Regions from separate parts of the Bacillus sp. BSL6 genome, predicted to be linked through region 1. Evidence: riboswitches for the same ligand, from Rfam matches in the RefSeq annotation. Region 1 holds a riboswitch; the other holds the start of a gene.

Region 1 (4,428 bases):
AGGATGTATATGAAAGCTTTAAAATACGGCGTCATGTTATTGACAGTACTGTTTTTATCTCAATTACATGTGTACGCAGAGGGAAATCAATGGGCATGGCCTGTTGAAGGACAGATAAGTGATTATTTTGGGACAAGGCACGGAAAACACTACGGTATAGATATAGCGGCACCGATCGGCACGCCTGTGTCAGCTATTCAAGAAGGGAAGGTAACAAAGTCTTATTATTCAAGTAGTTATGGAAACGTTATATTTATTAAACATGGAGAATATGAGGCTGTGTATGCACATTTAAATAAGAGATATGTAGTTCAAGGGGATTATATTTCAAAGGGAGAAATAATTGGAGAAGTAGGAAATACAGGAGAATCCCGAGGTGCACACTTACATTTAGAAGTTCATCAAGGAAAATGGACGATGGCAAAAAAGAATGCGATGAATCCATTGCTTGTTTTACATGAACAAAGAAATGAAACAGTTTCTTCATCGTTATACGTTGTCCAAAAAGGTGATACTCTAGTTAGCATTGCACGGAAATTTAGAATGTCCGTTAAGGAAATTCAAGAAAAAAATGGGTTGCAACAAGAGCTCATTTATCCAAATCAACAATTATATGTAAAGTAAAAAAAGAGCTAGTTACTAGCTCTTTTTTACCAAAAAATAAAGACACATATAAATCCAGAAATAGCTAAGTAGCTATATAAGTAAAATACTTTCGCTCTTGTTTTTTCGTTTGTTCGAAATAGTACAATAGTCGGTTCAATTAAACCAATTGTCAAACAAAGTAAACCAAGAAGCATACAACCGATTGAAATAGAGTACAGGGCGATTTGTGGTCCTTGAAATGGAATCATCCATTTTAATAAAAATGCAATGAGTGCAGTATAGCAAATGCTGCCGATGTATTTATTCAATGGTGCATTAGAACGGAAACCAGGAAGCTTTTTTAAGAAAGAGCGGGAAACAACTTCAGTTTGTAAAGATGTATGCTCTTCGATTATTTTTTGAGCTTCTTTTCCTTTTTGGAAAAGGGATAATATCCAGTTTCGCTCACCTTGGAAAATAAATTGTGAAGTTGTCAAATAATGATCAACCTTCACTTTATTCCAATTCTTCCATGGATGGCGCTCACATAATTTTAATTTACTTTCTGTCTTTTTATCATACTGATAAATACTGATGCCATCTTCATCGAAAGCAGCATAGTATGTCTCACTTGAGAATGTGCCTAAATCAATTGGACAGTAGAAAAGTAATTCTTTTTTTAAGTAAAAGTATTCTTTCCTTAAGTTTTTTTTCATTGTTTCTCGAATAGAGTGTCTCTTTTCTTTCTTCATGACATTTCCTCCATAATCCAGAAAATGTTCTTATCTTAACAATTCAACATCTTATCACTTTTAATTATATATGACTAGGGGATTCATAGGAGAAATGCCGAATACTAAAAAATATGGGGTGTATTGTAAAATATAATGTATGATTTTGGTTATGTAAAATTAATAACTTATTTTTAATAAGTTACACTTTTTTTGTTCACAATACGATCATGTTGTTGTATAATGAAGTGGAAAATAGAATATCGGTCTATCTTCGGGGCAGGGTGAAAATCCCGACCGGCGGTGATGAACTATATGTGATTTTGTTCTAAGCCCGCGAGCCGTTAAGGCAGGATTTGGTGTGATTCCAAAGCCGACAGTACAGTCTGGATGGGAGAAGATGGAGGTTCAAGCGTTCAAAAAAGATAAGTATTTGAACGTCTGTTTGATGTGCCTTAAATTCTCCCTTTGTGTAAAACACAAAGGGTTTTTTCGTTCTATGAAAAAGTAGGCATAGCAGAACCTTTCCACTTTCCATGAGATGATCGATGGAAAAGGAGAGAGAAAGATGAAACAAAAAAACAGTGTAGTGCAGATGGTGAGTGTAGCGATGCTAAGTAGTATTGCATATTTACTGATGATGTTGGATTTCCCATTCCCAGGGCTTCCGCCATTTTTAAAAATTGATTTTAGTGATGTACCAGCTCTAATTGCTGCAATTATTTTCGGACCAGTTGCAGGGATAATTGTAGAAGCGATAAAGAATATTTTACATTACGGGATTCAAGGGAGTTTAACGGGAGTACCAGTTGGAGAAATTGCTAACTTTATTGCAGGATGTTTATTTATTGGACCAGCAGCTTTCTTATTTAGGAAGTATCGTACTGTTAAGAGTTTAACGACAGGATTAATGCTAGGGACAATTACAATGGCTCTTATTATGAGCGTATTAAATTACATCATCATATTCCCAGCTTACACTTGGTTTTTAAATTCACCAGCTATGTCTAGCGAAGCGATAAAAACAACGGTTGTAACGGCAATCTTACCATTTAATTTGATTAAAGGAATTGTTGTGACAATTGTATTTGTAGCGTTATTCTCACGCCTGAAAGTATGGGTGTTTGCAAAAATGAAAAATGCATAAAATATAAAATAAAACCATTAGTAGTATGTAACTACTAATGGTTTTTTAATAAGGAGAATGAAAATAGAAAACAAAAAATACCCCTCAAAGGAATGAGGGGTATTTTTTGAAGTTAATAAAAGACTATTCGAATTTTAAAGCATCGCCGTCGAATGATTCGTCAGCAACTTTAATTGAGTCAGTTGGACAACCTTCGAATGCATCCATCATATCTTCAAGTAATACATCTGGAATTTCAACGATACCTTGGTTATCGTCTAATGTTACGAATGCAATACCTTCATCATCATAGTCATAAATGTCTGGTGCAGCAGCGCCACAAGCACCACATGCGATACAAGTATCTTTATCAACGATTGTATATTTTGCCATCTTTTTTCCCTCCTGATAATATGTATGTGAAAAGCTCGCCATAAAAATTATAACCTTATTGTAAAACGGTTTTTAAAACTTTTCAACATAAAATTATAATGATAATCCTTATCAATTAGAGTGTCAACTAATTTCTGCATTATGTCATAAGATTTTCAAAATACGTAAATGTTATTTCGTTTGGTACAATAGAATATATACAAGTACATATTGCCAATATGATAAGTTTAATGAGTAACTAAGTTAGATTGAAAGGTGGAAGCGGTAATGCAACTACAATATACTGTATTGTATTGTTTAAAACAATTGAATGGTGAAAGGACCGTTTCTTCTATTTATTATTTATTAAAGGGAAAACGTTCTTCGCAAACGTTACAAGATGGAAATATGTTCCGAATTTCTTTTTTGTTTGGAATATATAAATCGCTAAATAGAGCTGAATATGATCGTGAAGTTGCAAAGTTGTTGCAAGCAGATTTGATTCAAGAGATACATGAAAATACATATTTGTTAACACCTAAAGGTAAAATGCAGTTACATACATGGGAGGAAGGGTATGCTTTTCCAGCGCATTTACATGGTTTGCACTATGGTGAATTAGGTGAAACATTTTGGAAAAGATTATCCTTAATTATTCAAACTATATCTAATTTACAACAGAATAATACGAAGTTTATTCCTATTCAACAAGATACAGAAATAATGGTTTGGGTGAAACGCTTTTTAACAGGTATGCCGTATAGGCGTAGTGAATTGGCAAAAGGATTATGGAAAGAAATATATACTCTTTTAAGGAAATGTGATGTGGTAGAAGCAACGATTGTAACATATAGATTAACAGGATATGAACGTATCGGTTGTACATTGCAGCAGTTAGCAGAAATTACGAGACGAGATGTTTTCAGGGTGTACTTTTTATTTTGGGGTACAATTCATTTCCTTATACAAGAAGTTCGCGATTATGAAAATGAATTTCCGTTATTATCTGAGATTATCTCTTATCCAAATGAGAGAGCTGAATTATTTAGTTTATCAACGAAAAAAACATATAATTTTTGGAGGCAAGGGCGCTCATTAGAAGAAATAGCGACAATTAGAAATCTAAAGGTTGCAACGATAGAAGATCATTTTGTTGAAATTGCTTTGCGAGAAAGAGATTTTTCAATTGAAATGTTTATGGAAAAAGACAAAATAGATAAAGTAACAGAAGTAATTGATGCATTACAAACACGTAAGCTGCGTGAGTTGAAACAAGCGGTTGGAGAGGATATCTCTTATTTTGAAGTTCGTCTTGTATTGGCGCGGATGGAGGGTATAAATGAAACTTGAGGAATATTTATATAGGTGGTTTGGATATTCTGAATTTCGTCCAGGTCAAAAAGGAGTCATTACAGATTTATTGGAAGGAAAAGATGTTATAGCGATGCTTCCGACCGGAAGAGGGAAGTCTATGTGCTATCAACTTCCAGGGCTTATGCAAGAAGGGACAGTACTTGTTGTATCACCATTATTATCTTTGATGGAAGATCAGGTTACACAATTAAAATATGTTGTGAAAAACCGAGTGATAGCATTTAATAGTTTTCGGACATT
Region 2 (4,428 bases), on a different contig from region 1:
ATATAAATTCGTCATCAAAAAATTACGTTTTTGGTAAAAACGTAACGCATTCATATTATCATTTGTTGTTATAAGCCAAACCTGCCTGCACCGTTCTTCTTCTGCAACTCTTAATACACAATCCACAAGTTTTGTCCCTATTCCTTTTCTTTCTTCAAAGCTATCTAACGATACAATTTCGCACATATTTCCGATCAATTCATACGTTACAATTCCGATTATTCTGTCTTCTGAGAGCGCAACAAATCCTGGCAACTCTTCTAACTGATGTCCCTTACCACGTGAAACCATCAATGAGCTCCCCCAGTTCTCACACATGAACATTCGAATTGTTTCTTTCATCGCTGGCGTAATTTTTTGTATATGCACCATTTCCTATTTCTCCCCTTTTCTATCCTTGTGATACAATATAAGTGTATCACATGTAACGGTATTTGGAGGATGAGGTAAAGTATGAAACGTTTTTTTGCAGCATTGTTTACTATACTAGGTGCGATAACTGCCCTTGGGATTTTCTTTACAAATAAGGTGATGTACTTAAAGAAAAAAACAGAGGAAGAAATACTCGAAAGAGAAACGAAAAAACATTTTCGTATAGAGGATTTTGATGCTCTTCATAAAGAAGAAATTGATATTCCTTCGCAATTCGGATATGATCTTCACGGATATTACATTCCTGCTGGTCATTCCAATAAGTTTATGATTTTCTGTCACGGCGTAACTGTAAATAAAATGAACTCTGTAAAATATGCAAGGTTATTTTTAAACAGAGGATATAATGTCGTTATTTATGATCATCGTCGTCATGGTAAAACTGGCGGAAAAACAACAAGCTATGGCTACTATGAAAAGCATGATTTAAAATCTGTAGTTGACTGGCTAAAAGGTCGTTTTGGAACAAATATAACACTCGGTATTCATGGTGAATCGATGGGCGCTGCAACACTTCTTCAGTACGCAGGACTTGTAGAAGATGGTGCTGACTTCTATATTGCAGATTGTCCTTTCTCTGATTTCTACGGACAATTACAGCACCGTTTAAAGGTTGAATTCCATTTACCAAAATGGCCTTTATTACCTTTAGCAAATGCTTTCTTAAAAGTGCGTGACGGTTATACGATTCGTGAAGTTTCACCAATCGATTGTATAAAAAACATTAACAATCCCGTCCTCTTTATTCATAGTAAAGATGATGATTATATTTTAGCTGATATGACGAAAGCGCTCTATGAAGCGAAGGAAAACAATAAACAACTTTATATTGCAGAACACGGCGCACACGCTTGCTCTTATAACGAAAATAAAGAAGAGTATGAAGCAGCCGTTGATCAATTTTTAAACTCATATGTAAAAGAAACAAAAAACAGGCTTGCATAAGCCTGTTTTTTTATTGCGCTAAAACGTCTGTAACTTGTTCCATATTTTCAGAAATCCACTTTATTGCATCATCTAGCGTTGGAAATTCTGTCGTTTGAAATGTTACCTCATCTTGCAGTAACCAAACATCCTTTGACTCTTGTCCTACACCAGCAATGGACCAGTGTAACAAACTATATGGATGATTATCATTCAAAAATGATGCCCACGTGCGCTCATTTGCAATATTTCGTAATGTACGTAATTGTTTATCCATCTTTCGTCACCTTACTCTAGTCAGTTATAAAAAACATTATAACACTCTCTTCTCTTCCAAAGAAAGTGCTCTTTTCATATTGTCAAGTACTTCTCTTGATTATATGATGAAATTAAGCGTTTGGGAAGGAGGGATAGCGTTGGCTAAAGTACAAATTAAAGTAAATGATAATGGCTCTTTTCGCGTTACAGGGGACGTGGAATTAGTTGATTCACAAGGGAATGTATTCCCAGCAAAACCGGCATTTTCTTTATGCCGTTGTGGTTTATCAAAAAATATGCCTTATTGCGATGCTTCGCATAAAGGTAAATTCGAATCTGTTGTTAGAGCACCAGAGGCAGAATAATTTCACATGTGACATGCACATTTTTTTGTGCATGTTTTTTCTTTTTAGCAACTCCGTTATATCCCTTCTCCTTACAACATTTCTAATACTTTTGTCTCCATCTCAGCCTACATATATTTTCACACAATTCTTCACATTCGAATACTTTTTACTAGCCTTTTATTTTTTTTGTGCTATAATTTGAGCAAACAGCATCCTTCGGGGTCGGGTGAAATTCCCAACCGGCGGTGATGAAGTGCAAACTTCTAAGTCCGTGACCCGTTTTCAACTCGAAAACGGTGGATCTAGTGAAACTCTAGGGCCGACAGTATAGTCTGGATGGGAGAAGGATATGTTTTCTAGTAATTTTATATAGCGAATACACTTTTATTTCAGTATGCATATTTTTATAGATTCAATTCAAATCTATATATATGTTTTATTTTGTATACTTATCTTTCTATACTGAAATAAAAAGATACGACTAGCGTTTGAAAAATTTGATATTTTTGCTAGGTTTCTTCCTTATGCCAAAATATCAATCATCGTTAGGTTTCTTTCCTATACTTTCGTATTCGAACTATATTTCTAGAAATCACGTCTCCCAAGCCCCAAGGATATTAAAATCCTTGGGGTTTTTTGATTTTTTTAGGAGAGGTGAAGAAAATGACAGATCAAGAATATATGAGGATTGCTCTGCAATTAGCAGAAGGAACATCTGGGCAAACAAGTCCAAATCCTATGGTTGGTGCTGTTGTTGTAAAAGACGGAAATATCGTCGGTATGGGAGCTCATTTACGTGCTGGTGAAGAACACGCAGAAGTTCATGCTCTTCATATGGCTGGTGACAAAGCAAAAGGAGCCACAGTGTATGTAACACTTGAACCATGTAGCCATTTTGGAAAAACACCACCTTGCTGTGAATTGCTCATCAAAAAAGAAGTCAAACGGGTTGTAATTGCTACTCTTGATTGCAATCCTCTCGTTTCTGGTAATGGAAAAAAAAGATTAGAGGAAGCTGGCATCGAAGTAACTACCGGTGTTCTGGAAGCAGAAGCAGTTTTATTAAATCGCTACTTTTTTCACTACATGAAAACGAAACGTCCGTTTGTAACAATAAAAACAGCGATGAGCTTAGACGGAAAAACAGCAACCGTAACCGGTGAAAGTAAGTGGATTACAAGTGAAGATGCACGAGCTGATGTTCATCAATATCGTCATACACACGATGCGATTCTTGTTGGAGTGAATACAGTTATAGCTGATAATCCGCATTTAACAACAAGAATTCCTAACGGGGGGCAAAATCCTATACGCGTTATTTTAGATACCCATTTACGAACGCCACCATCTTCTCATGTCATAACAGATGGTTTAGCACCGACATGGATTATAGTTGGTACGGATGTAAATCCAGAGAAAATAGCTTCTTATGAATCTGAAAATATAGCTATATTCCAAATGAAAACGAAACAGATTGAAATACAGGATGTTTTACACCTACTCGGCGAAAAACAAATTCTTTCTCTTTTCGTCGAAGGTGGTCAAACCGTTCATGCAAGTTTCTTACAAACAAAGTATTTCAATGAAATTGTAACTTATATAAGTCCAAAATTAATTGGTGGAAAAAATGCCCCTACTTTATTTGGCGGCAATGGTTTTTCAACATTACAAGATGCACTTTCCTTGGAAATTCAAGAGATGAAACAAATTGGCGATGATATAAAAATTGTTGCGCATGCCCGAAGTGAGGTGATGGAATGTTTACAGGAATTGTAGAAGAATTAGGAACGATTGCAAACATGCAACAAAGCGGCGAAGCGATGAAGTTAACGATTCATGCCAATAAAATTTTATCAGATGTTCACTTAGGTGATAGCATCGCGGTTAACGGTATTTGCTTGACTGTAACGAGTTTCACAACAACTTCATTCACAGTGGATGCAATGCCCGAAACGATGAAATCGACATCACTTCGCCTACTCAAATTACACTCTAAAGTAAATTTAGAGCGAGCAATGGCTGCAAACGGACGATTCGGTGGACATTTCGTTTCAGGACATATTGATGGCATTGGGACGATATTAAACAAAAAACAACACTATAATGCCATCTATTACAAAATAGCTATTTCTGATGAACTGCTGCGCTATTGTTTGCATAAAGGATCCATTGCTGTTGATGGAACGAGCTTAACAATATTTGATCTAGACGAATCTTCCATTACAATTTCACTCATCCCGCACACAGTAAGTGAATCTATTATCGGAGAAAAGAATGCCGGTGACATCGTAAACATTGAGTGTGACATGATTGGTAAATATATCGAACGATTTATTACTAAGCCTGTAAAACGAACAGGTTCAATGACCGAAAACTTTTTACAAGAAAACGGATTTCTATAAGGGGGAAGCATTATGTTTCATCGTATTGAAGAAGCTCTAGAAGATTTAAAACAAGGAAAAGTCGT

Evidence for each region. Region 1 has a riboswitch for FMN ahead of RCJ96_RS07430 (ECF transporter S component). Riboswitches for the same ligand answer to the same signal wherever they lie in the genome.
Region 2: another riboswitch for FMN. It lies ahead of ribD (bifunctional diaminohydroxyphosphoribosylaminopyrimidine deaminase/5-amino-6-(5-phosphoribosylamino)uracil reductase RibD); the one in region 1 lies ahead of RCJ96_RS07430 (ECF transporter S component).

What each region holds. Positions count from the first base shown of each region.
Region 1 covers NZ_JAVGCW010000002.1:240,796-245,223, reverse strand. Annotated here, with positions in the region: gene RCJ96_RS07440 (peptidoglycan DD-metalloendopeptidase family protein) at 10-624, shown strand; gene RCJ96_RS07435 (hypothetical protein) at 651-1,337, opposite strand; FMN riboswitch at 1,583-1,722, shown strand; gene RCJ96_RS07430 (ECF transporter S component) at 1,885-2,463, shown strand; gene RCJ96_RS07425 (ferredoxin) at 2,587-2,835, opposite strand; gene RCJ96_RS07420 (helix-turn-helix domain-containing protein) at 3,103-4,164, shown strand; gene RCJ96_RS07415 (RecQ family ATP-dependent DNA helicase) at 4,154-4,428, shown strand, end outside.
Region 2 covers NZ_JAVGCW010000001.1:706,343-710,770, reverse strand. Annotated here, with positions in the region: gene RCJ96_RS03980 (GNAT family N-acetyltransferase) at 1-372, opposite strand, end outside; gene RCJ96_RS03975 (alpha/beta hydrolase) at 454-1,377, shown strand; gene RCJ96_RS03970 (YqkC family protein) at 1,388-1,633, opposite strand; gene RCJ96_RS03965 (CDGSH iron-sulfur domain-containing protein) at 1,773-1,979, shown strand; FMN riboswitch at 2,170-2,313, shown strand; gene ribD (bifunctional diaminohydroxyphosphoribosylaminopyrimidine deaminase/5-amino-6-(5-phosphoribosylamino)uracil reductase RibD) at 2,625-3,737, shown strand; gene ribE (riboflavin synthase subunit alpha) at 3,719-4,363, shown strand; gene ribBA (bifunctional 3,4-dihydroxy-2-butanone 4-phosphate synthase/GTP cyclohydrolase II) at 4,376-4,428, shown strand, end outside.